Regions from separate parts of the Salinicola endophyticus genome, predicted to be linked through region 4. Evidence: predicted binding sites of a transcription regulator. Region 4 holds the regulator's gene; each other region holds the start of a gene.
What was found. Region 4 encodes PhoB, which activates phosphate uptake and scavenging genes when phosphate is short. Its sites were predicted from a motif close to TGTCATANNNNTGTCANA; they were not measured.

Region 1 (8,027 bases), 1.8 Mb from region 4:
CGATTCAGCAGCGCATCCTCGAGGCTCATCGTATTCTCATGCATATGAGCGAGCACAACCGGCACGAGTTCCAGCCGCTGATCGAGCTGCTCGAGTCCCAGCACGCCAAGGTGTCCCCGCACTGACCCGATGAGCCCGCGATCGGGGCCGTGTCCGTCGCGTGCGCCAGGGCCGGTGTCACTGGTCCGACAGGGGACGCCACCCATGTCTGTCTCTCTGCGCGTCCGCGACGCTGTCGTCGCGCGTGCGATCATCGGCCCTGTCGTCCCGGCCGGGGCCTGGCGCTGACCGCGCCGCCTTCTTGTATCGTCATCATCCGTGTCAACGGCACCGCTGGCTGCTGGCCGTGTGTGTCTCATCCGCTCGCAGCGAGGAGGAAATCGTGTTGTCGAGGAGTCTAGCGTGACGCCGCTGAGCGCGCGTCGTCTGGCGCTGCTGGTGGCCGCCAATACCGCATTGGCGCCGCTGGCGATCGATGCCTATCTACCCGCCATGCCGGCGCTGGCGGCCTCCATCGGTGCCAGCGTGCATCATACCGAGCTGTCGCTGAGCGTGTTCCTGCTCGGTTTTGCCCTGGGACAACTGGTGTGCGGGCCGCTATCCGATCGGTTCGGGCGCAAGCCGGTGCTGATGGCGGGGCTGACCGTCTTCCTGCTCGCGAGTCTGGCGCTGACCCAGGTCGGCTCACTGGTCACGCTGTGGGGCTGGCGCTTCGTCCAGGCGCTCGGCGGGGGTGCCTGTGTGGTCAACTCCGCGGCGATCGTGCGCGACCGCTTCAGCGGGCGCGAGGCGGCCAAGGTGATGTCGACCATGGTGATGATCCTGATGATGGCGCCGCTGGTGGCGCCCGCCCTGGGCAGTGCGCTGTTGCACCTGGCCGACTGGTGGCTGATCTTTCTGTTTCTGGCGCTCTACGCGGCCTTCGTGCTGTGGCTGCTGGGACGCTTTCTGCCCGAAACCCATGGGCGTGATCCCGACGCGCCCTCGATGGGGCAGATCCTGGGCAATTACCGCAGCGTGCTGCGTCATCGCGAGGCGATGGGCTACATCGGGGCGGTGTCGATGTCGTTCGCCGGCATGTTCGCCTTCATCACCGGTTCGCCCTATCTCTACATGGAGCACTATGGCCTCTCGACCACGCTCTATCCTTTCGTGTTCGGTGCCAACATCCTGATCATGGCCTCCTCCAGCCGGCTCAATATTCGCTTGCTCAAGCGCCGCACGCCGCAGCAGAACCTGCTGCTGGGGCTCGGCGTGCAGCTGAGTGCGGGTATCGGCCTGGTCGCGCTGGTCGCCTCGGGGCTGGACTCGATCTACAGCGTGGCGCCGCTGATGGTGGTCTTCGTCGGCATGCAGGGGTTGATCAGCCCCAACGCGATGTCATCGATGCTCGATCACTTTCCGCGCATGAGTGCCACCGCGACGGCGCTGCAGGGCTGTCTGCAGTTCACCTGCGGGGCGGTCGCGGGGGCGCTGGTCGGTGCCTTCGAACTGGCCAGCGCCTGGCCCACGGTGTTGACCATGCTGGGGGCGACCCTGCTGGGTAATATCGGTGTCCGCGTGCTGTCGGGCCCGGCACTCAAGCGCACCTCGTCGCCCGCCGCCTGACAGTCAGGCAGCGCAGCACCTGCCACCATATGCACTCGCGCCGAAGCCTTCATCATCCTTCTCCACGCCTGCCTCCGGTGCGTTCGGCTGCGCTCTCGCAGCCGATCTTACCCACCTTGGATGCTGTTTACTCAATACGTGCAAGCGGTTACGCGCCTTGACCCTTGTCATCCTGTTGTCATCTTGGCTTGGCAGTGTGGGTGCCGCGACGGTTGCGGCCGGTAGCCGAGACCGCTCTCGAGACCATCGGCGATCGCCAGCGGGCTGCGGTCGCGCGGTGGCTCTTTCGCACTCCTGACGCATCAGTTTCGTCGAATGTCACATTTCATGACGATGACAAGGCTGTCATAAAAGTGTCACGCGTCTGACGTAACGTGGCGTCCTGAGAGTGCTGGCAACCTTCGCAACGTCGTTATCGCACACGCATCCATCCAAGGTGGAAACAGGATATCGCTATGCTCAAACATGTCTTCGCTACGCTCGTTTCCGGGTCCCTGATCCTGGGCGCCGCTGCTGCCCAGGCCCAGGAAGCCATCACCGGCGCCGGTGCGACCTTCCCGTATCCGGTCTACTCCCAGTGGGCGGATGCCTATCAGGACAAGTCCGGCGTTGGCCTCAACTATCAGGCCATCGGTTCCGGCGGCGGTATCCAGCAGATCACCGCCAAGACCGTGACCTTCGGTGCCAGCGATGCGCCGATGACCAAGGAAGAGCTGGACAAGAACGGTCTGCTGCAGTGGCCGATGGTCATGGGCGGTGTAGTCGCGGCATTCCACGTCGACGGCATCGACGGCGCGATCAATCTGGACGGCAAGACGCTGGCCGATATCTACCAGGGCAAGATCACCAGCTGGAACGATGAAGCCATCGCCAAGCTGAATCCGGACATGAAGCTGCCCGACACCAAGATCACCCCGGTCTATCGCGCCGAGGGGTCGGGTACCAACTTCCTGTTCACCCACTACCTGTCGCAGGTCAGCAAGGACTTCGCCAACACCGTGGGTGAGGGCAAGTCGGTGGCATGGCCGGCGGGTGTCGGTGCCAAGGCCAACGCAGGCGTCGCCAGCCAGATCGCCAACACCAATGGCGCCATCGGCTACGTCGAGTTCGCCTACGCCGCCCAGAACGACCTGCACCTGGTGCACCTGAAGAACAAGGCCGGCAAGACCGTGGCACCGGACATGGATTCGTTCATGGCCGCTGCCGCCAATGCCGACTGGAAGAACGCCCCGGGCATGTACCTGGTGCTGACCAACCAGCCGGGTGACAACAGCTGGCCGATCACCGGTGCCTCTTTCATCCTGATGCACAAGAAAGTGCAGGATGTGGATGCCGCACGCCAGGCGCTCGAGTTCTTCGACTGGGCCTACAGCAACGGCGACGCGATGGCCAAGGAGCTCGACTACGTGCCGATGCCGAAGAACGTGGCCGACATGGTTCGTGAGAGCTGGAGCGAGATCAAGGGTCCGAACGGCGAAGCCGTCTGGAAGCAGTAATCCCTTGAGTCCCGATCGCGACGGCGAGTGCTTCACCGCTCCCGTCGCGATCGTGTATCGAACGATCGAATCTGCCATAAGCGCGTGAGTAACGAGCGCGTATGCAACGACACAGTACTGCCGCTACCTCCGGCGGCAGCGTGGCAAGCCGACGAGGAACTGACATGGCCACCCCCCAAGCGATTCAAACCGGCGGCGGTCTGGGCGGACTGAGCGAGGCCACCCGCAGGCGGCTTCAGCGCAAGGCACGCATCGACGTGTGGTTCGAGCGCACGCTGTTTGCCTTCGCCTTCGCGGTGCTGCTGCTACTCGGGGCGATCATCGCCTCGCTGATCGCTTCCAGCTGGCCGGCGCTCGAGCGCTACGGCCTGGAGTTCTTCACCGAGAATCGCTGGGCGGCCAACGTCGAAGTGTTCGGCGCCTTGCCCGCCATCTACGGAACCCTGCTGACCTCCTTGATTGCGATCGTCATTGCGGTTCCCATCTCCTTCGGCATCGCCATCTTCCTGACCGAGCGCTGTCCGAACGTTCTGCGCCAGCCTCTCAGCACACTGATCGAGCTGCTGGCCGGTATTCCTTCGATCATCTACGGCATGTGGGGCATGGAAGTGCTGGCCCCGCTGCTGCGTACCTGGTTTCCTTCGGTATTTCCCGCCGGCACCGGCCTGGCCACGGCCGGCATCATTCTGGCGGTGATGATCATTCCGTTCATCACCGCGGTGAGCCGCGACGTCATCAATACGGTACCGGCGGTGATGCGTGAATCCGCCTATGGCCTTGGTTGCACCACCTGGGAAGTCGCACGCCGGGTCATCCTGCCTTCGGTCAAGGGCGGCCTGGTGGGTGGCGTGGTACTCGGACTGGGGCGGGCCCTGGGCGAGACCATGGCGGTGACCTTCGTGATCGGCAACAACCTGTTCCTGAACACCACGCTCACCGGGCAGGGCACCTCGATCGCGGCCCTGATCGCCAACCAGTTCTCCGAGTCGGACGGCACTCAGCGCTCGGCGCTGCTGGCACTCGGCCTGATTCTGTTCTTGATCACCTTCGCCGTGCTGGCGTTTGCGCGCTACCTGCTGCGCAACAGCACCGGTCGCCACGCCTGAGCCGAGAGGAGAGAGACCATGCAGACTCACACGACGCCGCTCTATCGCCGGCGCAAGCTGCTCAATCGACTGGTCATGGCCGCCTGTATCGGTGCCACCCTGATCGGATTCGTATTCCTGTTCGCGATTCTTCTGACGCTCGTGACCAAGGGCCTCAGCGCGATCTCGCCCTCGATCTTCATCGAGCGTACGCGCATGAACGGTGGTGGCCTGGGCAATGCGATCTGGGGGACCTTCGTGATGACCTCGCTGGCCACCATCCTGGGCACCGTGATCGGCGTGGCCGCGGGTACTTGGCTGGCGGAGTACGGCAACAAGGGCCTGCTGCCCAAGGTGATCCGCTTCATCAACGATATCCTGCTGTCGGCACCCTCGATCATCATCGGTCTGTTCATCTACGCGGTGGTGGTGGTGCCCATGGGCAGCTTCTCCGCCTGGGCCGGGGTGCTGTCGCTCACGGTGATCATCGTGCCGGTGGTGATCCGTTCCACCGAAGACATGCTGCGTCTGATTCCCAACTCGCTGCGCGAGGCGGCGGCGGCGCTGGGTGCCCACCGCTGGTGGATCATCGTGCGTGTCTGCTACAGCGGTGCGCGTGCCGGCATTCTGACCGGTATCCTGCTCGGGTTCGCCCGTATCAGTGGCGAGACGGCACCACTGCTGTTCACCTCGCTGAACTCCAATCAGTGGAACTTCTTCAATCTCGACAGCGAGATGGCCAACCTGCCGATGACCATCTACCAGAACATGACGATCAACGCTTTCATCCCCGACCTGGTGTCGCTGGCGTGGGGTGGGGCGCTGATCCTGACGGCCGCCATTCTGATCCTCAACATCGCGGCGCGTTACTTCTCGCGTCAACGCACCTGACTTTCGCCAAGAGACTGCCATGACCGTCGATTTCAATCTCAACGCCAACCCGAACGCTGCCGAGGCGTCGAGCGCGCCCCAGGCACGGGCCGCGTCCAAGCTTCGCGTCAAGGACCTGAACCTCTACTACGGCCAGTTTCAGGCGCTCAAGGACATCACCATGGAGATCCCCGAGCGCCAGGTGACGGCGTTCATCGGGCCCTCCGGCTGTGGCAAGTCGACCCTGATCCGCTGCTTTAACCGCATCCATGATCTCTACGAGGGGATTCGTACCGAAGGGCAGATTCTGCTCGACAGCCACGATATCTACGGCTCCGGGGTCGACCTGAACCTGCTGCGTGCGCGCATCGGCATGGTATTCCAGAAGCCGACGCCGTTCCCGATGACGGTGTTCGACAACGTCGCCTTCGGGATTCGACTCTACGAGAAGCTCTCCCAGCGCGAGCTGGAGGAGAGGGTCGAGTGGGCGCTGCGCAAGGCCGCCCTGTGGGAGGAGGTCAAGGACAAGCTCAAGCAGAGCGGCCAGGCGCTCTCCGGCGGTCAGCAGCAGCGTCTGTGCATTGCTCGCACCATTGCGGTGAAGCCGGAAGTGATCCTGCTCGATGAGCCCACCTCGGCCCTCGACCCGATCTCCACCGGCTACATCGAGGATCTGATCAACGAGCTCAAGAAGGACTACACGATCGTCATCGTGACCCACAACATGCAGCAGGCGGCGCGGATTTCCGACATTACCGCTTTCATGTATCTGGGCAGCCTGATCGAATGCGACGATACCACCAAGATCTTCACCCAGCCCAAGGAGAGCCGCACCGAGGACTACATCACCGGCCGCTACGGCTGAACCTCGCGGTCATGGCCTGGCGCCCCGGTCACCTGTGACCGGGGCGCTGCCGTTTCTGGATCGGCAGTTCGCCGTGCCCACCGATGCGTGGCAGCGATATTCGGGACCGACCGCGAGGTCTAACGCGAGAGTTGACCTGGGTCAGCGAACGCCCTACCGGTTCGTGGTAGTGTCTGGCGACACAGGACGTGCCACAAGGATGGGCTGACCATGTCGCCAGGGCAGGAACCGGCGTTTCGCAACATACCCTTTCATCTGATGCTGACACTGGCATCGCTGACGATCATCGTGTCGGGCCTGCGGGCGGCCGAGGCGCTGATCATTCCGATCCTGCTGTCGATCTTCATTGCCGTGATCTGCGCCTCGCCGGTGCACTGGCTCTATCGCCGTGGCATGAACTCCTATGCAGCGGTGCTGATCACGCTGCTGATTCTGGGCGGGTTGCTGGCGCTGTTCGGCACCCTGCTGGGCAATAGTGTCGCCATGTTCATGGAGCGCTGGCCCCAGATGCAGCAGGAGCTGCAGGGGCACTATCTGAGTCTGCTCGAGTGGCTGGCGCACCAGGGGATGTCGGTCTCGCCGCGAGAGCTCTCCAGCATGATCGACGACTCCCAGGATCAGGGCTGGATCTCGGCCTTCCTGAGCGGGCTGGGGGTGGTGCTGTCGCAGAGTCTGGTGATCCTGTTGATGGTCAACTTCATGCTGTTCGAGACCCTCGATTTCCGCCAGAAGGTAGCGCGTGCCCTGGCCAATCCGGGGCCCAGCCTGGAGCGCTTCACCGAGTTCAGTTACAACCTCAAGCGCTATATGGCGGTCAAGACGGTGGTCAGCCTGATCACTGGTGCCCTGGTGACACTGGCAGCTTGGCTGGTGGGGGTCGAGTTTGCCCTGCTGTGGGGCGCGCTGGCCTTCATTCTCAACTACATCCCCAACATCGGCTCGGTGATCGCGGCGGTGCCGCCGGTACTGCTGACCCTGTCGATGCCGGACGGTGGCATGGTCAAGGCGCTCACGCTCTCGGGTGCCTATCTGGCGATCAACTTCGTGATCGGCAACCTGGTCGAACCGCGGGTCATGGGGCGAACCATGGGGCTATCGACGCTGGTGGCCTTTCTCTCGCTGGTGGTGTGGGGTTGGATTCTAGGGCCGGTGGGCATGCTGCTCTCGGTGCCGCTGACGATGACGCTGAAGATCGCCCTGGACAGTCATCCCGAGACACGCTGGATCGCCAAGATGCTGGGACCCTCGGAGCGTCGCCAGCGGCGGCTGCGCAAGACCCAGCGGGCGCTGGATGAGCTCGAGGACGAGCTCGACTCGTGAGGCCAGACTCAAGATGCGGGCAACAAAAAAGCCGCCCCGAAAGGGCGGCTTTTTATCGAGCGCTGCTGCTCTTGTCGAGCGCCACTGACTGGGGATCAGCCGTTCTGCTCGATGAACTGGGTCAGCTGTGACTTGGACTGCGCACCGACCAGCGAAGCGACCTTGGCGCCGGACTTGAACAGCATGACGGTGGGCACGCCGCGCACGCCGTGTTCGGAGGCGATCTCCGGGGCGTCGTCGACATTGACGCTGACGACCTTGATGTCGTCGGCCTTCTCATCGGCCACCTCATCGACGACCGGAGCCATCATCTTGCACGGACCGCACCACGGCGCCCAGAACTTCAGCAGCACCGGCTTGTCGGACTTGAGTACTTCCTGCTCGAAATTCGCGGTGGTGACATCGACGTTGTTGGACATGCGGTAACTCCTGTAGACATTTGCGCTCGCGAAGAGAGCGTATGGGTGCGATGTTAGCCCTTGGCCAGGGTGCTGGCAAATCGCCGTGGTTATGACAACGATAGCGCCAGGTTATTAAAACAGCAGTTTCTCATGCCCGAAAAACCGGTGAGATCGACGCTTCACCGCTCGTCACTTATAGCGTAAAGTAATCGCAAGTCATTTTCTTATGCCATTGTGCGTTACGCATCGTCACGAGGTCGCTCATGAAGCTCCAGCAACTGCGCTACATCTGGGAAGTGACGCGCCACCAGCTCAATGTGTCGGCTACGGCGCAGAGCCTGTTCACCTCGCAACCCGGGATCTCCAAACAGATCCGGCTGCT
Region 2 (8,027 bases), 760 kb from region 4:
CGGCGGCATCGATCACCGCCTTGTCCCCAGGGCCGCGGCTGACGTTGCCCGGCACCACCGCCAGCACCTGGTCGTTGGTGTAGTCGGTGACGTTGTCGTAGCCGTTGTCGGTCTCGATCCACAGGATGCCGCGGCCATCGCCGCGATCGTCGTACCACAGGCCATCGGGGCTGGCGAACTGGTTGAGCTCGGTTAGCCCCGAGAAGTTGTCGGGATCATTTTCGGCGGCGCCGAACACGAACACCTCCCACTCGAAGTTGGTGCCAGCCGGCGACGGCTCGCGCCAGCGAATGACCTGACCGCCCTCGTTGTCGGGCCGCGGGTTGGGGCCGTTGACCGGGGCCGTGGCGTAGCCCACGCCCAGCGCCTCGATGTCGCCGCCCCCGTTGGTGTAGGTGGCGGCGGTGCCCTCGGCGGTACGCTTGGAGTTGTTGGTCAAGGTCATGTAGACCTCGCCCGAGGAGGGGTCGACGGTGCCCCACTCAGGGCGGTCCATCGGCGTCGCGCCCATGAAGTCGGCGGCGTCGCAGGTGTTGATGATGACCCCGGCGAGATCGCGCTCGTTGGCCAGATTGAGCGCCTGCCACAGCGGCCGGCCGTCCTGGGTGGTGGCGTCCGGGGTCAGCGGCAGCCAGTCGCCGCTGCCATCGGCGTTGAAGCGCGCCACGTAGAGGGTGCCCTCATCGAGGTACTTGGAGCCGATCGCCAGGCGGTCGTAGTCCTGGCCCGGGCGATTGGCGTCCTGGGGGTCCCACTTGGCCTTGGAGACGAACTTGTAGATGTACTCGTTGCGCGAATCGTGGCCGGAGTAGAACACCACCGGCTCGCCCTCGATCACCTTGCCCGGCCAGCAGCCCTCGTGGCGGAAGCGGCCGATATGGGTGCGCTTGAGCGCGGCAGCCTCGGTGCCCACGCTGGCGGTGTTGCCGTAGGGGTCGATCTCCACCACGTAGCCGAAGGTGCGCGGCTCGTTGCGGTAGTCGCCGGCGGCGGAAGCCGCGCTCGGCGTGGCGTTGAAGCGCGCGAACTCCCCGTTGGTGCCACCCTGGGCGGTCTCCCAGCCGTAGCGGGCGCGGCCCTCGGGCAGGCCCAGGCGATCGTCGTCAGGGTAACGGTCGCTCGCCTTGGTGAAGACATTGGGCCAGTTCTCCTCACAGGTGAGGTAGGTGCCCCAGGGGGTGAAGCCGTTGGCGCAGTTGTTGTTGGTGCCGCGGGTGCGGGTGCCATTGGTGGAGTAGGCGGTGACCACGTAGTCGCTACCGCGTACCGGGCCGGCGAGCTCGATCGGCGTGGCCGAAGTGATACGACGGTTGTAGCGCGAGCCGCGCTCTTCACGCCACTGGCCGTTGGCATCGAGCATCAGCTTGACCAGGGTCACGCCGTGGGCGTTGATCTCGGTGCGCACTTCATCGGCCGGGCGCGCGCCGCTGTCAGCATTGGTCGGGCCGCCCTGGGGCGCCCACAGCGCGCCCTGATCGATGTACTCGTTGTTGAGCGCCATGATGAATTCACGCGAGGCGCTCTCTTCGCTCAGCGCGAAGTTGTGCATGCCGTCGTGGTTCATGCCCACGCTGGCCGCCTGGTAGTCGGGCGTCACGCTGCGGTCCGCGGACCAGGCGCCAACGCTGTTGTCGAGCGGCGTCCCCCAGGGGATCACCACCTGGGCGACATAGCCTTCGGGCACCACCACCCCATTGGTGCGCGAACCGCGAATCGAGGCGAACGCCAGCGCCAGCGGCGTGGCTTCTGAAGAGCCGCCGCCGGCGCTGCCGTTGTCGTTGCTATCGTCGCTGCTGCAACCGGCCAGACCGAACCCGCCGAGCAGGCCCATGGCCGCCAGCCCGGCCCCGCCCTGCATGATGCCGCGACGCGAGACACGGCGGGAGAGTACCGACGTGAACGGCTCGTTGCCGCTCTGGTTGAGAACGCGATGATCCTCGATTTCCTTGCTCATGGGGTGTCCCCTCTCTGTGAGTGATCCACTAATGACGGTCGACTGATGCCATGGCGCCCGAGCCGGCGATGCGCGCCGCCGGCCACTTGGCGTCCCGGTGACTGCGGTCACCGGGCTGCGTTACCCGGAGGCAACTTAGAGCAGCAACGTGACAACGCCATGACGACTTGGCGGCAGCGCCGCGCCCGCTGCGCGGTCACGAAACCGTCATCTCCCAGTCATTAGGATGCCGAGTCCGGCGGCGGCGAAGACCGCACGCCGCGTTGGATCATTCGCGGGAGCCCCATGATCGACCCCCTTTCTATCAACGCTCCGGCCACCAGCGGTCGACGCTGCGACCCGACCCGCCGCCGCCTCATCGGCGCCCTGCTGGGCGCGGGGCTCGGCGCCGGCATGGGTGGCGTGCTGAGCGGCTGCGCCACGCCGATGACAGGCGCCGCACGCGCCTCGGCACCCGGACGCCAGGTCGAGCTGCTCTATGTCGCCGATACCCTGGAGTGTCTCGGCCCCACGCGGATCGTCGCCCCCGCCACCTATCTCGGCCCGGCGGAGCTGCTCGGTGCCGCGCCCTGGGCCACCGCGGACGGCGTGACCACGCTGGCCGGCAGCGCTGGCGCCGAATGGGCCGACCTCTATACCCCACGACGCGCCGCGCGGCGCCATACCGCCGGCTATGGCGGCCTGGCCGCCCAGCTCGCGCAGCTGCGCCGTGAACTCGGCGCCGAGCGCACCCTGACGCTGGAGAACGGCCAGTGCTGGAGCGGCAGCGGCCTGGGGCATCTCGCCAACGGCAGCGTCGGCGTCGCCGCCAGCCGTCTGCTCGCCAGTGATGCCCGGGTCAGCAGCGACGAGCGCGTGCTCTGGCCGCAGCGGGCCGCAGCGCTCTACCGCGACTACGCACGCCCGGTGCTGGGCAATCTGGCCGCGCCGCCCGCCGGCGTCAGCACGGCGACCCGCTTCGAGCGCGACGGCGTGCGGGTGGCGGTGGTCGGCGCCAGCGATCCCAACGCTCTGGATGAAACTCGCCCCCTCGACCAGTGGTACCAGGCCCTGGCCGAGAGCGTGGCCAAGGCCGCCGAGGACGCCGAGCTGGTGGTGCTATTGGCCGATACCGGCAGCGCCACTGCGCGCTGGCTGGCCGGACGCCTGCCGCGGGTCGACCTGGTGCTGGGCGCCCGCGGCCAGGATTTCTGGCCCACGCTGATCGCGGTGGACAACCCCCACGGCGCCCCGGTGCCGCTGTGTCTGCCCGGCAGCCACGCCAGCGGCTTCTTCCATCTCAGCTGCCGCAGCACCCGGAGCGGCTGGCAGATCCACGCCGAGTTCCAGCGCAACGACGTCACGCCGGACGCCGCGGCTGGCGAGCTGCAGGCGCGCTTCGACGCCCTGCGCGCGCCCTACGCCGGCTGGCTCGACCGCCCGCTGGGCCGTGCCCCCGGCTGGCTGTGGCGGCGCGACAGTGTCGGCGGCAGCTGGGATGGCCTGATCGCCGCCGCCCTCAGCGCCAATAGCGACGTCACCCGCGCGCTGCTCCCGGGGCTGCGCCACGACACCCTGCTGGCCCCCGGCGAAACGATCACCCGCGACCATCTGTGGCGCCTGAGCGGCGGCCATCCGGCGCGGGTCGTCGACCTCACGCCGGACCCCGACGCGCTGAAGCGCCTGCTCGAACGGGCACTGGACAGCAGTCTTGGCCTGCCGCTGATTCTCAATGACAGCCGCGACCTGCCGCGCCTCTCGGCGACCCGCTGGACGCTCGACTACGGCGCCGCCGCGGGGGCACGTGCCCATCTCGAAACGCTGCCGGCAGGGCTCACCTGGCGCAGCTTCAGCGCCCGCCCCCAGGCCGGCGGCGAGCCGCTGTGGCAACGCCTGGAGCGCTATCTCGGCGACCACGGCGGCACCCCGCCGGCTCCCACGCCGCCGAGCGTCGAGGCGCGCTACGTCGAGGGCCATCCCGGCTGGCATCCACAGGCGCGCCTGAGCGTATGACGCCCCCGGCCTGGCTGAACGCCCCGGCACGGTGGCTGGCGCTGTGTCTGCTGGCGTGGCTGGCGGCCCAGGCGCTGAGCGGCACGGCGCGTCTGCTGGCCCCCGCGGCCCCCGGCGCGGCACCGACACCTTTCATCCTCGACCCCGCCGCGCTGCCACCGCTGCCCGCCGCCTGGCAGCCGCAGGCCACCATGGCGGACCGGCGCATCCCGCTCACCGACCTGCCCTACCGGGTGATCGGCCGGGCGCTGAGCCGGGGCGCGAACTCGCTGGTGGTGCTGGCAACCCCCGACGGCCAGCGCGCGCTGATGCCGGGGGATCGCATCGCCCCGGGCATCACCCTGGCACGTATCGATGGCGAGGGCGTGGTGCTCTCGCGCGGCGGACGTCTGGAGCGCCTGGCCTGGCCGGAGCCTGACGCCGCGCCCCGCGGGGCCATCGTCCGCGTCGAGCCGAGCATACCTGCCGCCGCTTCATCCACGCTTTCGGAGTCATCCCCATGAGGCCCCTGCCGTATCGACTGGTGGTCACACTGCTACTGGCCCTGCTGCTCCCGACCCCGGCCCTGGCCCAGTCACAGACCCAGCCCCCCGCGGATGACACCAGCGCCACGGCGGCGGACGCCACCCCGCGCTACGACGTCGACTTCCAGCAGACCAGCCTGCGCGAATTCATCGACAGCGTGGGGCGAATCACCGGCCACGCCTTCATCGTCGACCCGCGGGTCCAGGGCAACATCTCGTTGACCAGCCAGCGTCGGCTGAGCGCCGACGAGCTCTATCGCCTGTTCCAGAACGAACTGCAGATCAACGGCTACGCCACGGTACCGCTCGCCGACGGCCAGGTGCGCATCGTGCCGGCCCAGGCCTCGCGCACCCAGCCGCTGCCGCTCGGCGACGCCGCCCAGGGGGCCAACGTCGCCACCAGCGTGATCGCCACACGCAACCTCGACGCCGCTACCCTGGCCGGCGTGCTGCAGCCGCTGGTCGACAGCCAGGTGGGGACGGTCACGCCGTGGCCGGAGAGTCATCTGGTGGTGGTCACCGACTGGCGCGACAACCTCCGGCGGCTGACCCAGCTGGCCGAACGCCTGGACCGCCAGCGCGATCTCCAGGCCGCGGTACTCCCGCTCGAGCACGCCACCGCCGACGAGCTCGCCGGTACCCTGGATACACTGATGCAGCGCGAGGGTGGCGGTCAGGTGAAGGTGGTGGCCAACCCCCGCGCCAACGCCCTGGTGGCCTACGGCGACCCCGCCGGGCTGGCGCGGGTGCGCCAGCTCGCCGCCTCGCTGGACAAGCCCCAGGCCGAGGCGCAGCAGCGCAACACCCGGGTGATCTATCTCGACAACGTCAGCGCCGAATCGGTGGTCTCGGTGCTCGGCGGGCTGACCGGCGAACGCCCGCAGAACGCGGGCAGCGCCAATCCCCAGGGTCAGGTGCAGCAGCTACTGCAGCGCGCCAGCGGCGGCGATAGCGCGCTGCAGGGCGGCAGCCTCGCCAGCGCAAGCAGCGGCATGGGTAGCCGCGTCGGGCTGCCTGCGCTACCGGACGCCACCAGCCGCAATGCCGCGCTCGCCGGCACCCTCGGCAGCGGCGACGACGCGGTCGGCTTCGCCGTCCACCCCTCGACCAACGCCCTGGTGCTGATCGGCCCTCCGGCACGGCTCGACGCCTACGCCAGCATCATCAAGAAGCTCGACATCCGCCGCGCCCAGGTAGCGGTAGAGGCGATCATCGCCGAGATCACCGAGTCGCGCGCCAAGCGCCTGGGCGTGCAGTGGCTGTTCGGCGATCTCTCCGGCAGCGGCACGGTGCCGGTGGGCGGCTTCAACTACGCCGCCGACGGCCAGCCGGGGATCAATGCCATCGCCGGCGCCGCCGCGCGCAACGACACCAGCCAGCTGGCGCGGCTGCTCGGCAGCATCACCGGGGCCAGCGCCGGGGTGGGCCGGATCAGCGACAGCGGGGTGAGCTTCGCCGCCCTGCTCGGCGCGCTGCAGAGCGACAGCGAGACCAATCTGCTGTCGACGCCCTCGCTGACCACCCTCGACAACGCCCAGGCCTACATCCTGGTGGGCCAGGAGGTGCCTTTCGTCACCGGTTCCACCACCTTCAACGAGAACCCCTACCAGATCATCCAGCGCGAGGACATCGGGGTCAGCCTGCGCATCCGCCCCTCGATCAGCTCCGACAACACCATTCGCATGGACATCGTTCAGGAGGTGTCGTCGATCGACCCCAACGTCCAGGCCTCCGACGTGGTAACCAACAAGCGCGAGATCGAAACCTCGGTGATCACCCGCGACGGCGGCATCGTGGTGCTCGGCGGGCTGATCAGCAACGCCGGCAACTCGACCTCGGCGCAGGTGCCGCTGCTGGGCGACATTCCGCTGCTCGGCAAGCTGTTCCAGTACAACCGCGACGAGCAGGAGAAGCGCAACCTGATGGTGTTCATCCGCGCCCGGGTGCTGCGCGACGCCGCTCAGATGGACAGCGCCACCGCCGACAAGTACCGCTACATGCGCGCCCAGCAGCTGCTCGCCGGCTTCGACGACGACCAGGCGCTGGCGCCCTGGGAGACGGCCACCACCGTAGCCGGCGGCACGGCGGCTTCTGGATCAGGGATGGCGAGTGCGGCGCCGAGCGCGCCGGGGCAGCCGCGCTGGAGCACGCTCTTCCCCGACCAGCGCAGCCGCCTGGGGAGCCTGGCGCCATGACCGCGACCGCGGCCTTCAGCGCCGGCGACGATCTCGCGCCGCTGCCCTACCGGCTGGCCAAGCGCGCCGGGGTGGCGTTGGCGCCGGGCAAGCATGGCTACCGCCTGCTGTGTCGCGACACACCGTCGCCGCTGCAGCTCGAGGTACTCCAGGACATCCAGCGCCGCCTGGGCCGCGCCGAGGGCTGCGAGTGGCTCGACGGCGATACCTTCGAGGCGCGTCTGGCCGCGCTGCACGACGGCGAGCGTGCCGACAACGCGGCGCTGCTGGAGGGGCTGGCCGAGCACGTCGACCTCGACAGCCTGATGCAGGAGCTGCCACGGGCCGAGGATCTGCTCGAAAGCGAGAACGAAGCGCCGGTGATCCGACTGATCAACGGCGTCTTCTCCGAGGCCCTGCGCCTGGCCGCGTCGGACATCCACGTCGAACCCTTCGAGCGCGAGCTGGTGATCCGCCTGCGGGTGGATGGCGCCATGCGCGAGGCGCTGCGGCCGCCACGGGTGCTGGCGCCGGTGCTGATCTCGCGGATCAAGGTGATGGCGCGGCTCGACATCGCCGAGAAGCGCCAGCCCCAGGATGGCCGCATCACGGTGCGCGCCGCCGGGCGTGACGTCGATATCCGTGTCTCCACCCTGCCCGGCATCCACGGCGAGCGGGTGGTGATGCGTCTGCTCGACAAGCATGCCGCGCTGCTCGACCTCGACCGCCTGGGCATGCCGCCGGCGGTGCTCGAACGCTATCGCCGGGTGCTCCAGCAGCCCAACGGTATCCTGCTCAACACCGGGCCCACCGGTTCGGGCAAGACCACCACGCTCTACGCCAGCCTCAATGCGCTCAACGACCGCAGCCGCAATATCCTAACCGTCGAGGACCCGGTGGAGTACGCCATCCCGGGTATCGGCCAGACCCCGGTCAACCCCCACGCCGGGCTCACCTTCGCCCGTGGCCTGCGCGCCATCCTGCGCCAGGACCCGGACGTGATCATGATCGGCGAGATCCGCGACCTGGAGACCGCCGCCACCGCGGTGCAGTCGAGCCTGACCGGCCACCTGGTGCTCTCGACGTTACACACCAACAGCGCGCTGGGGGCGATCGCGCGGCTGCGCGACATGGGCATCGAGCCGTTCCTGCTGGCGACCAGCCTCAAGGGGGTGATGGCCCAGCGCCTGGTACGCCGGCTATGTCCGGCGTGCAGTGAGTGGCGCCCGCGCCGTGCCGACGACGCCCAGTGGCTGCCCGGCATCGACACCCTGGCGCGGCTGGCCGAGCCCCAGGGCTGCGAAAGCTGCGACCACAGCGGCTATCGCGGGCGCCTGGGCCTTTACGAGTTCATCCCTATCGATGCCCACCTGGCCAGCCTGA
Region 3 (8,027 bases), 980 kb from region 4:
GACATCGATACGCTGAAAGCCTACGTCACCGAAACCGGCAAGATCGTTCCCAGCCGTATTACCGGTACCCAGGCGCGTTACCAGCGTCAGCTGTCTACCGCCATCAAGCGCGCGCGCTACCTGGCCCTGCTGCCGTACTCCGACAGCCACCAGTAATCCGGCCCGGACAACCATAGCGAGGCGTCATGCTGGGACTGGCCCGTTGGATCATGCGCGGTACGCCGCAGGCGGTAGGTGTGGCAGCGCTGACGGCGCTGGTGCCCTGGCTGTTCTGGTTCAGTGCCGCGGTCGCCGGGCTGGTCACGCTGCGGCGCGGCCTCACCAGTGCCGCGCCGGTGCTGATCGCCGCCGCCATCCCCGCCGGCTGGTGGTGGATGGAGGGCGATTCGGTGCCGCTGGCGAGCATTCTGCTGGTGGCGCTGATGGCCACCGTGCTGCGGGCCCGGATGCGCTGGACCGAGACGCTGCTCGCCGGCACTTCGGTGTGCATGGTGCTGGTCCATCTGGGCATCTTCGTGCCCGCCGGCGGTGCCGGCCCGCTGCTCGACGAGCTGCGGCGCAGCTCGGCCGAAGTCTCCAGCATGCTGGACCGGCTCTCGGCCCAGGGCGTGGACACCCAGCAGATGGCCGCACTGGTCATCGGCGGAGTCACCGGCCTGGTGGTGCTGATGGTGAGCATCGGCTGTCTGGCTTTGGCCCGCAGCTGGCAGGCGGGGCTATACAACCCCGGCGGCTTCCGCGCGGAGTTTCACACCCTGAAACTGTCGCGCGGGCAGCTGGCGCTGCTGCTCGGTGCCACTGCGCTAGGCATGCTGCTGGCAGTACCTGCCGTCAGCCTGCTGGCCTGGGTGCCGCTGCTGGTGGCCGGCGTGGCGCTGGTTCATGGTTTGATCGGTGTGAAGGGAATGAGCGGGTTCTGGCTGGTCGGCTTCTATGCGCTGCTGCTGACTACCTGGCCCACGATTTTGATTGTACTGCTGTTGGCACTGGTGGATACCTTCGCGGATTTTCGCGGTCGCCTGACACGCAGTGATTGACGAGAGGTTCACGAGAATGGAAGTCATTCTGCTCGATAACATCGGCAAGCTTGGCGAACTGGGTGACAAGGTCACCGTCAAGCCCGGCTACGGCCGCAACTACCTGGTGCCCTACGGTCTCGCCGTGCCGGCCACCAAGGACAACGTCGCCGCGTTCGAATCCCAGCGTGCCGAGCTCGAAGCCCAGGCCGCTGCACGCAAGGCGGAAGCCGAAAGCCGTGCCGAACAGCTGTCCGAGATCGAACTGTCGCTGGTCGCCAAAGCGGGCGACGAAGGCAAGCTGTTCGGTTCCATCGGTCCGCGCGATCTGGCCGAAGCGCTGGTCCAGGCCGGTCTCGACGTCGCCAAGAGCGAAGTGCGCATGCCGGAAGGTCCGATTCGCCAGACCGGCGAATATGACATCGCGCTGCAGCTGCACGCCGAAGTCAGCACCAGCGTTCGCGTCGTGGTGGTTGCCGAGTAATCGGTTTCCCCGCGCAGCGACGCTCAAGGCACGTGGGGCCCCGGCCCCACGTGCCTTTTTTCATGGGCGCATGTCTTGCATGGGCGCGTGTCGCGAAAGGCCGGCACGGCCGAGAAGCGCTGGCGGGCGTGGCGAGTCGCGGCGCCGGCTGGGTAGAATGTGCGGCAAATCGTGTGCGGCAAATAATGTACGGCAAATTCCGCCAGCGGATTGTCGAGGGTGATGGCCAGGCATGAACGAACGCGTCGATAACGATCAAGAGACGGCCAAGCTCAAGCTGCCGCCGCACTCGCTGGAGGCGGAGCAGTCGGTGCTGGGCGGGCTGATGCTCGACAACTCCAGCTGGGACACGGTTTCCGAGCGGCTGGTGGCGGACGACTTCTACCGTCAGGAGCACCGCCTCACCTACAACGCCATGGCGGAGCTGGCCGAGGCCACTCAGCCGCTCGACGTGGTCACTCTGTCGGAAGCGCTGGAGCGGCGCGATCAGCTCGAGAGCGTAGGCGGGCTGGCCTACCTGGCGGAACTGGCGCGCAACACGCCCTCGGCGGGCAACATTCGCGCCTATGCCGATATCGTGCGCGAGCGGGCCACCCTGCGCAAACTGATCCAGGCTTCGCGCCAGATCGCCGACAGTGCCTACTCCCCGGATGGGCGCGCCTCCGACGAACTGGTCAACGAGGCCGAGCGGCTGGTGTTCCAGATCAGCGAGTCGCGGCCCAAGTTCGGCGGCCCTCAGGGCATGAGTCAGCTGTTGACCAAGGCGGTCGACCGCATCGACGAGCTGTTCAACATGAAGGGCCAGATGACCGGCATCTCGACCGGCTTTCGCGACCTCGACGAGATGACCTCGGGGCTGCAGCCCTCGGATCTGGTGATCATTGCCGGGCGCCCGTCGATGGGTAAGACCACCTTCGCCATGAACCTGGTCGAGCATGCGGTGGTCGCCGGCGACAAGCCGGTGATCGTGTTCTCGATGGAGATGCCGGCGGAGTCGCTGATGCTGCGTATGCTGTCGTCGCTGGGGCGTATCGACCAGACCCGGGTGAGGACCGGCCAGCTCGAGGACGAGGACTGGCCGCGGCTGACCTCGGCGGTCAACCTGCTCAAGGACAAGCAGCTGTTCATCGACGACACCCCGGCACTGTCGCCCAACGAACTGCGCTCGCGGGTGCGGCGTATCGCCCGTGAGCACGGCAACATCGGGCTGGTGATGATCGACTACCTGCAGCTGATGCAGGTACCGGGGCTGTCCGAGAACCGCACCGCGGAGATCTCCGAGATCTCGCGCTCGCTCAAGGGCGTGGCCAAGGAGTTCAACTGCCCCGTGGTGTCGCTGTCTCAGCTCAACCGTTCGCTCGAGCAGCGCCCCAACAAGCGCCCGGTGATGTCGGACCTGCGCGAGTCCGGTGCTATCGAGCAGGACGCCGACGTCATCGCCTTCGTCTACCGTGACGAGGTCTACAATAGCGATAATCCCGACAACAAGGGGCTGGCCGAGCTGATCATCGGCAAGCAGCGTAACGGCCCCATCGGTACCGTACACATGGCGTTCATCGGCAAGTACACCCGATTCGAGGACCTGGCCCCGGACAGCTATGGCCAGCATTACGAGTAACGCATCAAAGGCTTGAGGAGTCACACCTATGGCAGGCGGTTTTCAGCGCGGACGGCGCCAACGCGTCCCCAAGATCGAGGTTCGCGGGCAACTGGAAAAGCTCGAACGCGAGGGGCCGTTCAAGGAGTGGCTGGGTATGCCGGATCTCTATCGGCACTGGCTGACCGTGGACGGCGAACTCTACAGCTACCAGACCGAGGATGCGGAGCTGCCGGTGGTAGTGGGTGACCGCGTGGTATTCCGCTACAAGGAAGCCAAGGCGGGGCGCTGGATCGACCGCAACTCCCTGGGCAAGGCGATCGACCCCTCCGCCTACCAGTAGGCGCCGGCCCCACGCCCGGCAGAGGCCGTGCCGGGTGCCGCGCGAACGGCGGCGGAGCCTGTCCACGGGCGCGCTGTCATATGACTGTCATGCGCGGCTGCCACCCTGGCGGGCATGAACCCTGCCCCGACTGCGCCCCTCGTTTGCCCACTTCAGCGGCTGCTCGATACGCGCGATCTATGCATGCATTTCCAGCCGATCGTCAGCGTGCCGACCGCCCGGGTGCTGGGCTACGAGGCGCTGGCCCGCGGCCCTCGGGGATCGCCCTACGCGACGCCGTTGCCGCTCTTCGATGCCGCCCGCGAGACCGGCCAGCTGGCGCCACTGGAGCGGCTCTGCCGCGAGCGTGCGGTCGAGGGCTGGGTCGCCACCGGGCTCAGCGAGCTGCTGTTTCTCAATGTCACCCCCGAAGTGCTGATCGATCCGTCGCACATCGGCGGCCAGACCGTGGCGCTGCTGGCGGCCCACGGCCTGAGCCCGCAGCAGATCGTGATCGAGATCACCGAGCAGTCGCCGGGCATCGACCCGGGGCTGATGGCGGAGGCAGCCCAGCACTACCAGGCGATGGGTTTCGCCATCGCCCTGGATGACCTCGGCGACGGCTATGCCGGGCTGCGCCTGTGGTCGCAGCTCAACCCCGATTACGTCAAACTCGATCGCCACTTCGTCAGCGGCCTCGACCGCGACCGGGTCAAGCGCCGTTTCGTGCGTTCGATCGTCGATATCGCCCACAGTCTGGGGAGTCGCGTGGTCGCCGAAGGGGTCGAGCGCGAGGGCGAGCTGCAGGCGCTCGTGGAGCTGGGGGCCGATTTCTACCAGGGCTGGCTGTTCGCGCGGCCCAGCCCCACGCCGCAGGACCAGCGCGCCCAGCTGGAAACGCAGCTGGTCGCGCTGGCCGCGGCGCGGCGCCAGAGTGTCGCGGTGACCGAGATCCGCCGCCTCAGCGTGGCGTTGCCGACGCTGAGCATCGGGACGAGAGTGGCCGAGGCGGCGGAGTGTTTCAGTCGCCTGCCGAGCGCCAACGCCCTGGCCGTGGTCGACCAGCGTCACCAGCCGCTCGGCCTGCTCGGGCGTCAGCAGTTGATGACGCTGCTGGGCAAGCGCTACGGTTTCGATCTCCACGGCCGCCAGCCGGTCGAGACGGTGATGCAGCAGCGCGCGCTCTGTGTGGAGGCGGGAGAGCCGCTGGAGCAGGTCTCGCGCAAGGTGACCGGCCGCGACGAGTCGATGCGCGATGAGGATTTCATCATCACCGACGCCGGCCGCTACCTGGGCATCGGGCATGTCATCAACCTGCTGCAGCTATTCACCGAGCAGCAGGTTCAGTTGGCGCGTCAGGCCAATCCGCTGACGCAGCTGCCGGGCAACCGGCCGATCCGCGCCGCCCTCGAGCACTATCAGCGTCAGAACACGCCCTTCGTCGCCTGCTATCTCGATCTCGATCACTTCAAACCGTTCAACGATCGCTTCGGCTATGCCCTGGGCGACCAGATGATCCTGACCCTGGCGCGGGTACTGAGCGAAGCCCTGGAGCGTGAGGACTTTCTCGGCCATCTCGGCGGTGACGATTTCATTCTGCTGCTCGAAAGCCCCGCTGGCCTGCACCTTCGGCTGGCCGCACTGCAGCAGAACTTCGCCGCCGAGAGCCTCAAGCTGCTGCCGGAGACCGAGCGCCGCGCTGGCGGCTTCGAGGCCAAGGACCGCTTCGACCAGCTGCGCTTCTTCCCCCACACACGGTTGTCCATCACCGCGCTGCGGGTGCCGGTGAATGCTCGCATCGACAGCTTCGGTGACCTCTGGAGCCGCTTCAAGAGCGCGGCCAAGCGGGCGCCCCACGGGCGTGTGGTGGTCAGCTTGCGCGGCGAGCAGCGCTACCCGCAGCGATGATCCTAGGGTGGCGTTCTTATGCTGCAAATGTCGCCACTGACATATAGTCTTAACAAGAATCCGACCTAATGGTCAGGATGCGCGAGGCCAGCCAGGCCAAGCGCCAGCCGGGTGTCCAGCAGGGATGGCTGAACGCCGTATTCGCACATGCAACCCGAACAGGAGGGAACCATGGACCTCAAGGAGCTCACACGCTTTTCCCGCGATCACGACAACTTCGAGATTCGCGTCATCGCCCACGCCGGTAGCCGCTACTACCAGGTGATGGTGGAGCCGGAAGATGGCTCGACCCAGGTACTGACACGCCGCGGCAAGCCGATGCTGTTCCGCGCGCTCGACGATGTCTACGGGGAACTCAAGCAGGCCGGTATCCACCGTGCCTATCTCGTTCAGCAGGTCGCCAACGACGAGATCGTCGGCCACGAGCCGCACTACCACGATCCGTTGCTGTCACGCATGCCGCTGGTCTTCTGAGCGCTTCGCTGACCGCTTCTCTGAGCGCTCGCTCGGGCGCTGAACCCGCGCCTCGATCCTAATCAATCCAACGCTTCACACACTCACCGCGGCAAGTCGACGAGGACTTGCCCGATAGCGGTGGCGTGCGCGCGTATCAGCGGCGCTGATAACCCTCGGCGTGCTCGCCGCGGCCGTAAGGCGGCTCGGTATCCAGACGCTCGAGAAAGGCCCCCGCCTGCGCCAGGATCGCCTCGCGGCGCGACTGCGCCATCTTGTCCCAGCTGCCATAGATCAGCTTCATGCGCTGATTGCCCTTGAGTCGCTCGCGATGGCGCTCCAGGAAGTGCCAGTAGAGGCTGTTGAACGGGCAGGCGTCGCCGCCGGTCACCTGCTTGACGTCGTAACGGCAGTGGCGGCAGTGATCCGACATGCGGTCGATGTACTTTCCCGACGCGCAGTAGGGCTTGGAGCCGAGGTAGCCGCCGTCGGCATAGAGGGTCATGCCAAGGGTATTGGGCAGCTCGACCCATTCGAAGGCGTCGGCATAGACCGCCAGGTACCAATCGCACAGGGCGGCGGGAGAGACGCCGCACAGCAGGGCGAAATTGCCGGTGACCATCAGCCGCTGGATATGGTGCGCGTAGGCGTTGTCGCGGGTCATCTCGATCGCCCGATGCAGGCAGCGCAGATCGGTATCACCGCTCCAGTAGAAAGCTGGCAGACCGCGGCGGGCGTTGAGCCGATTCTCCTGCTTGTAGCCGGGCATGCGCTGCCAGTAGATGCCGCGCACGTACTCGCGCCAGCCGAGGATCTGGCGGATGAAGCCTTCGGCGGCGTTGATCGGCGCGTGCCCGTCCTGCCAGGCCGTCTCCACCGCCTCGCACACCTCCTGTGGCGAGAGCAGGCCGATGTTCAGCGCCGCGGCGAGGCGCGAGTGGTAGAGCAGCGGCTCGCTGTCGCTGATGGCGTCCTGGTAGGTGCCGAAGTCGGCCAGCGCATGCGTGATGAAGTGACGCAGATCACCCAGCGCCTGGCGCCGAGTCACCGCCCAGTTGAAGCCTTCGAGGGTGCCGAAATGCTCACCGAAGTGCGTCGCTACCAGCTCGGCCACCGCCTGAGTGGTGGCGTCCATGCGGTGACGCGGTGGGGTGGGGAAGTCGAGACCCTGGTCGATCGGCGCGCGGTTGTCATGATCGAAGTTCCACTGGCCGCCGGCCGGCTCGTCCGCGTGCATCAAGAGCCCGGTCTGCTTGCGCATGTGACGGTAGAAATCTTCCATGCGAAAGCGCTTGCGTCCCGCCATCCACTCGCCGAAGGCATCGATCGAACAGTAGAAGCGGTTGTCCGGGTAGAGCCGCCAGCGGGTGCCGCGGCGCTGGATGCGTTCGAACAGCCGCCACTCGCCGGGATGGGTGACGCGGATCTCGTCGCAGGCGTAGGCCTCGGCCAGGCGCTCCGCCTCTTCGAGCAGGTCGTGGTGGTTATCGTCATCATCGAGCGCGCTGTAGTGCACCTGATACCCTTTGTCGCGCAGGGTGTCGGCGAAGTGGCGCATCGCCGATAATAGCATCACGATTTTCTGCGGGTGGTGCGGCACGTACTCGCCCTCGGCGCGGACCTCGCACAGCGCGATGAGGGCATCGTCCGGCGCTTCGACGAGAACGTCGAGTGTCTCGCTGAGCTGGTCGCCGAGTATCAGGATCAGGGGGCGCGACATGATCTTATCCATGACTTATACACATGATGTTCATCGTATAAGTTAATCGCGGTTAAGCAAGGCGGGAGTGGTAGACTGTCGCCAAGTGATGTATCGGCAGACAAGGAGAGGATATGGCGGCCCGTTACGGAGTCATGCTGGTCAATCTGGGAACGCCAGCGGCGCCCACGGCCAAGGCGGTGAGAGAGTATCTAGCGGAGTTTCTGGGCGACCCGCGGGTGATCGACGCGCCGCGCTGGCTGTGGTGGCCGATTCTGCACGGGGTGATTCTGCGCATTCGTCCCCCCAAGGTGGCCAAGGCCTATGCCTCGGTGTGGCAGGAGGAGGGCTCGCCGCTGCTGGCGATCGGGCGGCGCCAGCAGCGCGCGCTGGCCTCGGCGCTGGCCGAGCGCACCGGCGAGGCGATTCCGGTGGAGCTGGCGATGACCTACGGTCAGCCGAGCATGGAGCAGGCCGGGCTGGCGCTGCGCGATGCCGGAGTCGACAAGATCCTGGTGCTGCCGCTCTATCCGCAGTTCTCGCGAACC
Region 4 (8,027 bases):
CTGCCGACTCATATAGAGGAGTGAATTACTAGTCAGCTCCCTTTATCGGCAGCACCTACTTAAGATTGAGATAACGATTCGCTGCGCATCGAGCCGCTGCCGCCGGAGACGTGCGCGGCAGCCCGATACGAGACAAGGGGGCGATGGGGCGAGGGCCTATAAATCGCGGGCCGAGAGAGCGGGCCTAGAGCGAGCGGGTCGAGCGCCAGGGGCGGCGAGAGCAGGGCAACTGCGCGGGAAGAAGCGAGCGGCACGGTTGCCGCCCGTAGCGTTCATGGCAGCGCCGAGGTGGCCAGCGTATTGCCCTCGTCGCCTTCGACCAGACGCGTGGCAGGGAATACACAGCGAAAGCGGGCGCCCATGCCGGGTCGGCTGACGATCTCCAGTTGGGCATCGTGGCGCAGCAGCACGTGCTTGACGATGGCCAGCCCGAGGCCGGTACCGCCGGTGGCGGCGCTGCGGCCCTTGTCGACACGGTAGAAGCGCTCGGTCAGGCGCGGGATGTGCACCGGGTCGAAACCCTCACCATCGTCCTCCACCTCGATCGCGGCGCCATCGTGCCACGGCTTCCAGCGCAGCGTGATACAGCTACCATCAGGGGTGTAGCGCACGGCGTTGAAGACCAGGTTGGAGACGGCGCTGCGGATCTCCTTGGTATTGCCGAGCAGCTGGCGCGGCTCGTCGACCTGCAGCGCGAGCTGCTGGCGTCCCGCGCTGAGCCCGCGGGCGTCGTCGAGCACACTGTCGAGCAGGGCGCGGATATCGAGGGTATCGCGGTCGTTGTCTGGGCTATCGATCTCGAGCCGCGACAACAGCAGCAGATCCTCGACCAGGTTCTGCATGCGCGTGGTCTGCGCCTGCATCTGCGAGAAACCGCGCTGCCAGCGGGTCGGCAGCTGGTCGGCGTGGTCGGAGTAGGTCTCCAGATAGCCGGCCAGCACGGTCAGCGGGGTGCGCAGCTCGTGGGAGACATTGGCGACGAAGTCGCGGCGCATCATCTCCAGCTGGTGCAGCCGGGTCACGTCGCGCACCATCAGCAGGCGTTCGTCATCGCCGAACAGGGTGATATGGAACTGCAGCGTATGCGCGGCGTCGATCGGTGAGGGGATCAGCAGCGGCTCGCGGTAGTCGCGGGCCTCGAAGTAGTCGATGAAGCGCGGATCGCGCAGCAGGTTGGTGATCGGCTGGCCGCGGTCATGGTCGGGCTGCAGGCCGAGCATGTCGGAGGCGGCGCTGTTCCACCACTCCAGGTCGCCGCGCGGATCCAGCATCACCACGCTGTCGCGCATCGCCTCGCAGGAGTCCTGGATGCGCCGCAGGATATCGCGCAGCCGGCGCTGCATCTGGCTCTGCGCTTTCTGGTAAGTGTAGAGGCGGTCGAACAGATCGCCCCATACGCCGGTGCCGGGCGGCGGCGCCTCACGCGGATGGCGCAGCAGCCACACATAGAGCAGGCGCACATGGCGTAGATGCAGGAAGACATAGAGCCCGAGCCCCGCGGCCAGCCCCCAGCCGAGGCCAGCGAACAGCGCGCCGAACAGCTCGCCCAGCAGCGTACCCATCGCGCCGAGCCCGAACAGCATGTAGCCAAGGCGCCACAGTTCGTTGATCCAGTAGCGCACGCTGCGACTTACTCCCTGATCGAAAAGCGGTAACCGGTGCCGCGCACCGTCTGGATCAGATGCTGGTGCGTCTCGCCCAGCGACTTGCGCAGCCGGCGGATATGCACGTCGACGGTGCGCTCCTCGACGTAGACGTTGCCACCCCAGACCTGATCGAGCAACTGGCTACGCGTGTAGGCGCGCTCCTGGTGGGTCATGAAGAACTGCAGCAGGCGGTACTCGGTGGGGCCGATCTCCAGCGCGCTGCCGTGTGAGGTGACGCGATGGCTGGCGGGGTCGAGCTTGAGCCCCTCGACCTCGACCGCCTCCTCGATGCCCGGTGGCGTGGCCCGGCGCAGCACCGCCTTGAGCCGGGCTACCAGCTCGCGCGGCGAGAACGGCTTGGTGATGTAGTCGTCGGCGCCCGCCTCGAGCCCCTGGACCTTGTTGTCCTCCTCACCCTTGGCGGTGAGCAGGATGATCGGCATCTCGGCGGTGGCTTCCTCGCGCTTGAGGCGGCGCGCCAGCTCGATCCCGCTGGTGCCCGGCATCATCCAGTCGAGCAGGATCAGATCCGGCTTGTGGTCCAGCGCCATGGCGTGGGCGCTCTGAGCGTTGTCCGCCTCCAGCACGCGGTAGTCGGCCATCTCCAGTGCCACGGCGATCATTTCGCGGATGGAGGGCTCGTCGTCAACGATGAGTACGGTCTTGGAGCTCATGACAGGCCTCGAGTGAGCCGCCGGAGGAGGCGCGCGTGCAGCGGACAACCTTCCGGCCGTGACAGAACGGTGACGATTACAGCGTGAAAATATGACAAATGCGTGACATCGATATCATCCCTCACATCTCTCATCGAGACCATCGGCCCTGGCGACGGCCGGCGGCCGATGGGGACGAAGGGGCGATCGATGAGGGCAGCGGCTCATATCATCGGCCACAGGCTCAGCACCACGCCGGCGAACAGCAACAGCCCCGACCAGAAGTTGTTGAGGAAGGCCTGGAAGCAGGGGCCGCGCTCGCGCTCACGGATCAGCCACTGCTGATAGATGAAAGTTGCCGCCATCGCTGCCAGCCCCAGCCAGAAGAACCCGCCCAGCGCCAGGCGTGCACCGATCCAGGCCAGCAGCGCCAGCGTGGCCAGTTGCAGCAGACCGATGATCAGCTTGTCGGCGCGGCCGAACAGGCGCGCGGTGGATTTCACTCCGATCTTGATGTCGTCGTCGCGATCGACCATGGCGTACTGGGTGTCGTAGGCCACGGTCCAGGCCAGGTTGGCCAGCAGCAGCAGCCACGCTTCCAGCGGCACGCTGCGGCTCACCGCCATGAACGCCATCGGGATGCTCCACGAGAACGCCAGCCCCAGCACCACCTGGGGCAGATGGGTGTAGCGCTTCATGAAGGGGTAGAGCGCGGCCAGCGCCACGCCGACGAAGGAGAGCAGCACCGTGGGCAGGTTGGTGAAGCAGACCAGCACGAAGGCTGCCGCGACCAGCACCGCGAACAGGATCTTGGCCTCGCGCTCGCGGATACGCCCGGTGGCCAGCGGGCGCTCGCGGGTGCGCTTGACGTGGCCATCGATCCTGCGGTCGGCGTAGTCGTTGACCACGCAGCCGGCGGCGCGCATCAGATAGACGCCGAGCACGAAGATGATCAGGTTGGCGCGATCCGGCAGGCCGTCGGCGGCGAGCCACAGCGCCCACAGCGTGGGCCACATCAGCAGCCAGGTGCCGATCGGCTTGTCGAGCCGGGTCAGGCGCAGGAAATCGGGGATTCGCGCCAGGCCGCGGGGGCGTGGCGTGGGGTCGGCGGCGGTGACGGGATCGGGGCCGGCGGCGGACATCGAATTCTCCAGAACGGCGAGCGGGACGCGACTGGCTGGACCTTACACCACAACCCCGCCGGCAGCGAGGCGTGGCAATGGGGTGCCGCGATAGGGGTAGCAATAGGGGGTAGCGATAGAGGGTAACGATAGGGGGTAGCGATAGCGTACGGGACGTAGCGATAGATATTGCTTTTGTCACGCCGACGTGCTCAGACTCAAGGTGGGCGCGGTCAGCGGATGTCGGCGTCGCTCCTGCGTGTCGATAGGCGCTGGCAGCACTGGGATCGCGGGACAGGGTGGCTCGATCCTTGGGAGTAGAACAATGACAAACCACGGTAAACCCGCCGCCGGCATCCACTACCAGCAGCAGGATGCCAGCTATTTCGACAAACGCGGCCTGCGTCGCCACGCCGGGCCCTGGTCGCTCTGGGCACTGGGCGTGGGGGCGGTGATCTCGGGCCACTACTCGGGCTGGAACCTGGGGCTCGCCTCGGGCGGTTGGGGCGGCATGGCGATCGCCACCGCGATCATCGCGGTGATGTACCTGGGCCTGACCTTCTGTATCGCCGAGATGTCGCCGGCCCTGCCGCACACCGGTGCTGCCTACTCCTTCGCGCGCTCTTCCATGGGGCCCTGGGGCGGTTTCGTCACCGGCCTGTGCGAGAACGTCGAGTACGTGCTCACGCCGGCGGTGATCGTGTTCTTCATCGGGGCTTATCTGGGCAGCATCTTCGAGACGCCGGCGGCGTTCCAGCCGGTGTGGTGGCTGCTGGGCTATCTCCTCTTTGTCGGTCTCAACATCGTCGGGGTCGAGCTGTCGTTCAGGGTGACGCTGGCGGTGACCCTGCTGGCGCTGGCGGTTCTGGTGGTGTTCTGGTTCAGCGCCTTCACCCATCTCGACTTTTCGACCTGGGCGCTGAACATCGCACCCGGCGGCGGTGAGCTCGAAGGCGGCCACGGACCCCTGCTGCCGATGGGTATCGGCGGCGCCCTGGCGGCGATGCCGTTCGCGGTGTGGCTGTTCCTGGCCATCGAGCAGCTGCCGCTGGCCGCCGAGGAGTCGGTCGACCCGCGGCGTGACATGCCGCGCGGCATCCTGCTCGGCATCACCACCCTGATCATCTCCGCCACCCTGATTCTGGTGCTCAACCCCGCGGTAGTGGGCGTCGGTAGCTACGCCCTGAGCCAGTCCGGTGAGCCGTTGCTGGATGGTTTCCAGGCGATCTTCGGGGCCGGCACCGCCAAGTTCCTCGCGCTGCTGGCACTGGTCGGGCTGATCGCCAGTTTCCATACCATCATTTTTGCCCAGGGCCGGCAGATCTACTCGCTCTCCCGCGCCGGCTACTTTCCCACCTTCCTCTCGGTGACCCACGGTACGCGCAAGACACCGTACGTGGCGATGATCGGCGGTGCGCTGGTGGGCATGACCATCATGCTGATCTGCTTCTTCGGCCTCGGCACCCAGGAGGGCTCGGCGGTGATCGGGGGCACGCTGCTCAACATGGCGGTATTCGGCGCCATGTGCTCCTACATCGCCCAGGCGCTCTCCTTCATCCTGTTGCGCCGCCATCACGCCCATATCGAGCGCCCCTACCGCAGCCCCTTCGGTATCCCCGGTGCCGTGGCGACCATCGTCATCGCGCTGATGACGATCTACTTCCAGCTCAGCGACAGCACCTATCGGATCGGCGTGATCGGCGTCGCCCTGTGGCTGGCGGTGGGTATCGGCTACTTCGCCTGCGTCGGGCGGCACCGTCTGATCCTGTCGCCGGAGGAGGAGTTCGCCATGCAGCGAGGCGAGCAGGCCGAGGCGGACGACGACAGCCGTGCAGCGGGCTCCTGATCTCCCTGACATCGTGAGCGAGGAACGGCCATGAGTGATCGCCAAGTCAGAAGCGTGCGCACCGCCGCCGAGGCGCGTGAACTCGTCGAGGCGCGCGGATTGACCCACGTCAAGGTCGGCATGTTCGACATCGACGGCGTGATGCGCGGTAAGTACATGCAGCGCGACAAGTTCTTCGCCGCGCTGAAGAAGGGGTTCGCCTTCTGCGATGTGGTACTGGGCTGGGACAGCAAGGACGAGCTCTACGACAACGTCGCTTTCACCGGCTGGCATACCGGCTATCCGGATGCGCCGCTGCGGATCGTCCCCGAGAGCTGCCGCGAGGTGCCGTTCGAGGGCGACATGCTGCTGTTTCTGGCCGAGTTCGAGGGTGATGCCGGCCAGCTCTGCCCGCGCGGGCTGCTCAGGCGCGTGCTGGCCCGCGCCGAGGCGCAGGGGTTCGATGTCCTCGGTTCGCTGGAGTACGAGTTCTTCCTGTTCCAGGAGACCCCGGAGTCGATCCGCGAGAAGGGCTATCGTGACCTCAAGCCGCTGACGCCGGACATGATGGGCTACTCGATGCTGCGCAGCTCGGTGCATGGCGAGCTCTACCACGACCTGCTGGCGCTGGCGGAGACCATGGATTTCCCCATCGAGGGGCTGCATACCGAGACCGGGCCCGGCGTGCTCGAGGCGGCGATCGGCGTCGACGACGCCCTGAACGCCGGCGACAAGGGGGCGCTGTTCAAGACCTTCACCAAGGTGTGGGCGCAGCGGCGCGGGCTGATGGCGACCTTCATGGCCAAGTGGTCGCCGGACTACCCCGGTCAGAGCGGGCATATCCATCTCTCGCTGCGCCATCGCGACGGCGACCGTTCGGCTTTCTTCGATGCCGACGCGGCCGATGGCATGAGCCAGATCCAGCGCCACTTCGTCGCCGGCCAGCAGCGTCTGATGCCGGAGCTGCTGGCGATGTTCGCGCCGACGATCAACAGCTATACCCGACTGATTCCCGGCTTCTGGGCGCCCACCGATGCCACCTGGGGGGTCGAGAACCGCACCTGTGCGCTGCGCGTGATCCCCGGCTCTGAGACGTCTCAGCGGGTCGAGTATCGCCTCGGCAGCGCCGACGCCAATCCCTACCTGGCCCTGGCCGCAGCGATCGGTTCCGGGCTCTACGGCATCGAGCAGGGCCTAGAGCCGGAGGCCCCGATCACCGGCAATGCCTACGAACTCGAACACCCGGCGTCGCTGGCGTTGCCGCGCACGCTAGGGGAGGCCGCCGGCCGGCTGCGCGACTCGCGTGCTGCCCGCGAGCTGTTCGGCGACGCCTTCGTCGAGCATTTCGCCGCCACCCGCGAGTGGGAGGAGCGCCAGTTCCGTCGCCATATCACCGATTGGGAGTTGGCACGTTACTTCGAGATTATTTGAGCCCCCGGGGCACGGCCGGGATAACGGGAATTTCTGGGTGGGAGCAGCGCATGGCACGACAACGTACGATTTCCCCCGTGGATGGCGGGGTCTATGTCGAACGCGAGCTGGCCGAGGCGACACAGATCGAGGCCTGCATCGCCCGCGCCGTGGCGGCGCAACGAACGTGGCGCGAAACGCCGTTGGCGACCCGCGCGCGATTCTGCTCGGCGATGGTCGATGCCTTCGTCGCGCGGCGCGATCAGCTGGCGGAGGAGCTGACCTGGCAGATGGGGCGGCCGATCGCCGCCGCCGGCGGTGAGATCGGCGGCTTCGAGGAGCGTGCGCGCGGCATGATCGCGCTCGCCGAGTCGGCGCTGGCGCCGATCCGGCTGCCGGAAAAGCCGGGCTTCACCCGCTATATCACCCGCGAGCCATTGGGCGTGTCGCTGATCGTGGCGCCCTGGAATTTCCCTTTCATGACCGCCGTCAATGCGGTGGTGCCGGCGATCATGGCGGGCAATACGGTAATCCTCAAACACTCCGCGCAGACCCCGCTATGCGCTGAGCGTATCCATGAAGCCTTCCAGGCCGCCGGATTGCCCGAAGGTGTGTTTCAGTTCCTGCATCTGGCGCATGCCGACACCGAGGCGCTGATCCGCGATTCCCGCATCGCTCACGTCTCCTTCACCGGCTCGGTGGCCGGCGGCGAGATGGTCGAGCGCAATGCGGCGGGGCGCTTCATCGCCACCGGGCTGGAGCTGGGCGGCAAGGATCCGGCCTATATTCGTGCCGACGTCGACGTCGACCTCGACGCCGCCGTGCCGGCGGTGATGGATGGCGCCTTCTTCAACTCGGGGCAGAGCTGCTGCGGGATCGAGCGCATCTATGTCCATCGCGATATCGCCGAGGCCTTCGTCGAGCGCGCGGTGGCCTGGGTGCGCCAGCTCAGGCTGGGCAACCCCACCGACCCGCAGACCACGCTGGGGCCGCTGGTACGGCCGGCAGCGGCCGACTTCGTACGCGGGCAGATCGAGGCCGCGGTTGCCGCCGGCGCCAAGGCTTGGATCGACCCCGCTGACTATCCGCTGTCGGTGCCGGGCAGCGCCTATCTGGCGCCCCAGGTGCTCACCCAGGTGACCCACGATATGGCGGTGATGCGCGAGGAGAGCTTCGGGCCGGTGGTGGGCATCAAGACGGTGGATGACGACGACGAGGCGGTACGCCTGATGAACGATAGCGAGTTCGGCCTCACCGCCGCCGTGTTCACCCGCGATCTGGCCATGGGCGAGGCACTCGCCGCCCGCCTCGAGGCGGGTACCGTGTTCACCAACCGCTGTGACTATCTCGACCCGGCGCTGGCCTGGACCGG

Region 1: pstS (phosphate ABC transporter substrate-binding protein PstS) is a predicted target of PhoB. The motif match lies at 1,952-1,969, and genes of this name have one in related genera.
Region 2: ABV408_RS15665 (alkaline phosphatase PhoX) is a predicted target of PhoB. The motif match lies at 2,102-2,119, and genes of this name have one in related genera.
Region 3: ABV408_RS04210 (DUF6482 family protein) is a predicted target of PhoB. The motif match lies at 5,365-5,382, and genes of this name have one in related genera.

What each region holds. Positions count from the first base shown of each region.
Region 1 covers NZ_CP159578.1:1,736,140-1,744,166, forward strand. The annotation lists gene ABV408_RS07925 (STAS domain-containing protein) at 1-125, shown strand, start outside; gene ABV408_RS07930 (Bcr/CflA family multidrug efflux MFS transporter) at 403-1,608, shown strand; gene pstS (phosphate ABC transporter substrate-binding protein PstS) at 2,064-3,104, shown strand; gene pstC (phosphate ABC transporter permease subunit PstC) at 3,269-4,210, shown strand; gene pstA (phosphate ABC transporter permease PstA) at 4,229-5,080, shown strand; gene pstB (phosphate ABC transporter ATP-binding protein PstB) at 5,100-5,924, shown strand; gene ABV408_RS07955 (AI-2E family transporter) at 6,135-7,244, shown strand; gene trxA (thioredoxin) at 7,340-7,663, opposite strand; gene cysB (HTH-type transcriptional regulator CysB) at 7,909-8,027, shown strand, end outside.
Region 2 covers NZ_CP159578.1:3,458,602-3,466,628, forward strand. The annotation lists gene ABV408_RS15665 (alkaline phosphatase PhoX) at 1-1,954, opposite strand, end outside; gene ABV408_RS15670 (hypothetical protein) at 2,240-3,946, shown strand; gene ABV408_RS15675 (hypothetical protein) at 3,943-4,449, shown strand; gene gspD (type II secretion system secretin GspD) at 4,446-6,665, shown strand; gene ABV408_RS15685 (ATPase, T2SS/T4P/T4SS family) at 6,662-8,027, shown strand, end outside.
Region 3 covers NZ_CP159578.1:877,888-885,914, forward strand. The annotation lists gene rpsR (30S ribosomal protein S18) at 1-156, shown strand, start outside; gene ABV408_RS04185 (hypothetical protein) at 186-1,037, shown strand; gene rplI (50S ribosomal protein L9) at 1,054-1,500, shown strand; gene dnaB (replicative DNA helicase) at 1,733-3,118, shown strand; gene ABV408_RS04200 (hypothetical protein) at 3,147-3,440, shown strand; gene ABV408_RS04205 (bifunctional diguanylate cyclase/phosphodiesterase) at 3,624-5,327, shown strand; gene ABV408_RS04210 (DUF6482 family protein) at 5,499-5,801, shown strand; gene ABV408_RS04215 (cryptochrome/photolyase family protein) at 5,938-7,500, opposite strand; gene hemH (ferrochelatase) at 7,614-8,027, shown strand, end outside.
Region 4 covers NZ_CP159578.1:4,216,949-4,224,975, reverse strand. The annotation lists gene phoR (phosphate regulon sensor histidine kinase PhoR) at 273-1,622, opposite strand; gene phoB (phosphate regulon transcriptional regulator PhoB) at 1,631-2,320, opposite strand; gene ubiA (4-hydroxybenzoate octaprenyltransferase) at 2,524-3,441, opposite strand; gene ABV408_RS19030 (amino acid permease) at 3,746-5,266, shown strand; gene ABV408_RS19025 (glutamine synthetase) at 5,297-6,676, shown strand; gene ABV408_RS19020 (aldehyde dehydrogenase family protein) at 6,727-8,027, shown strand, end outside.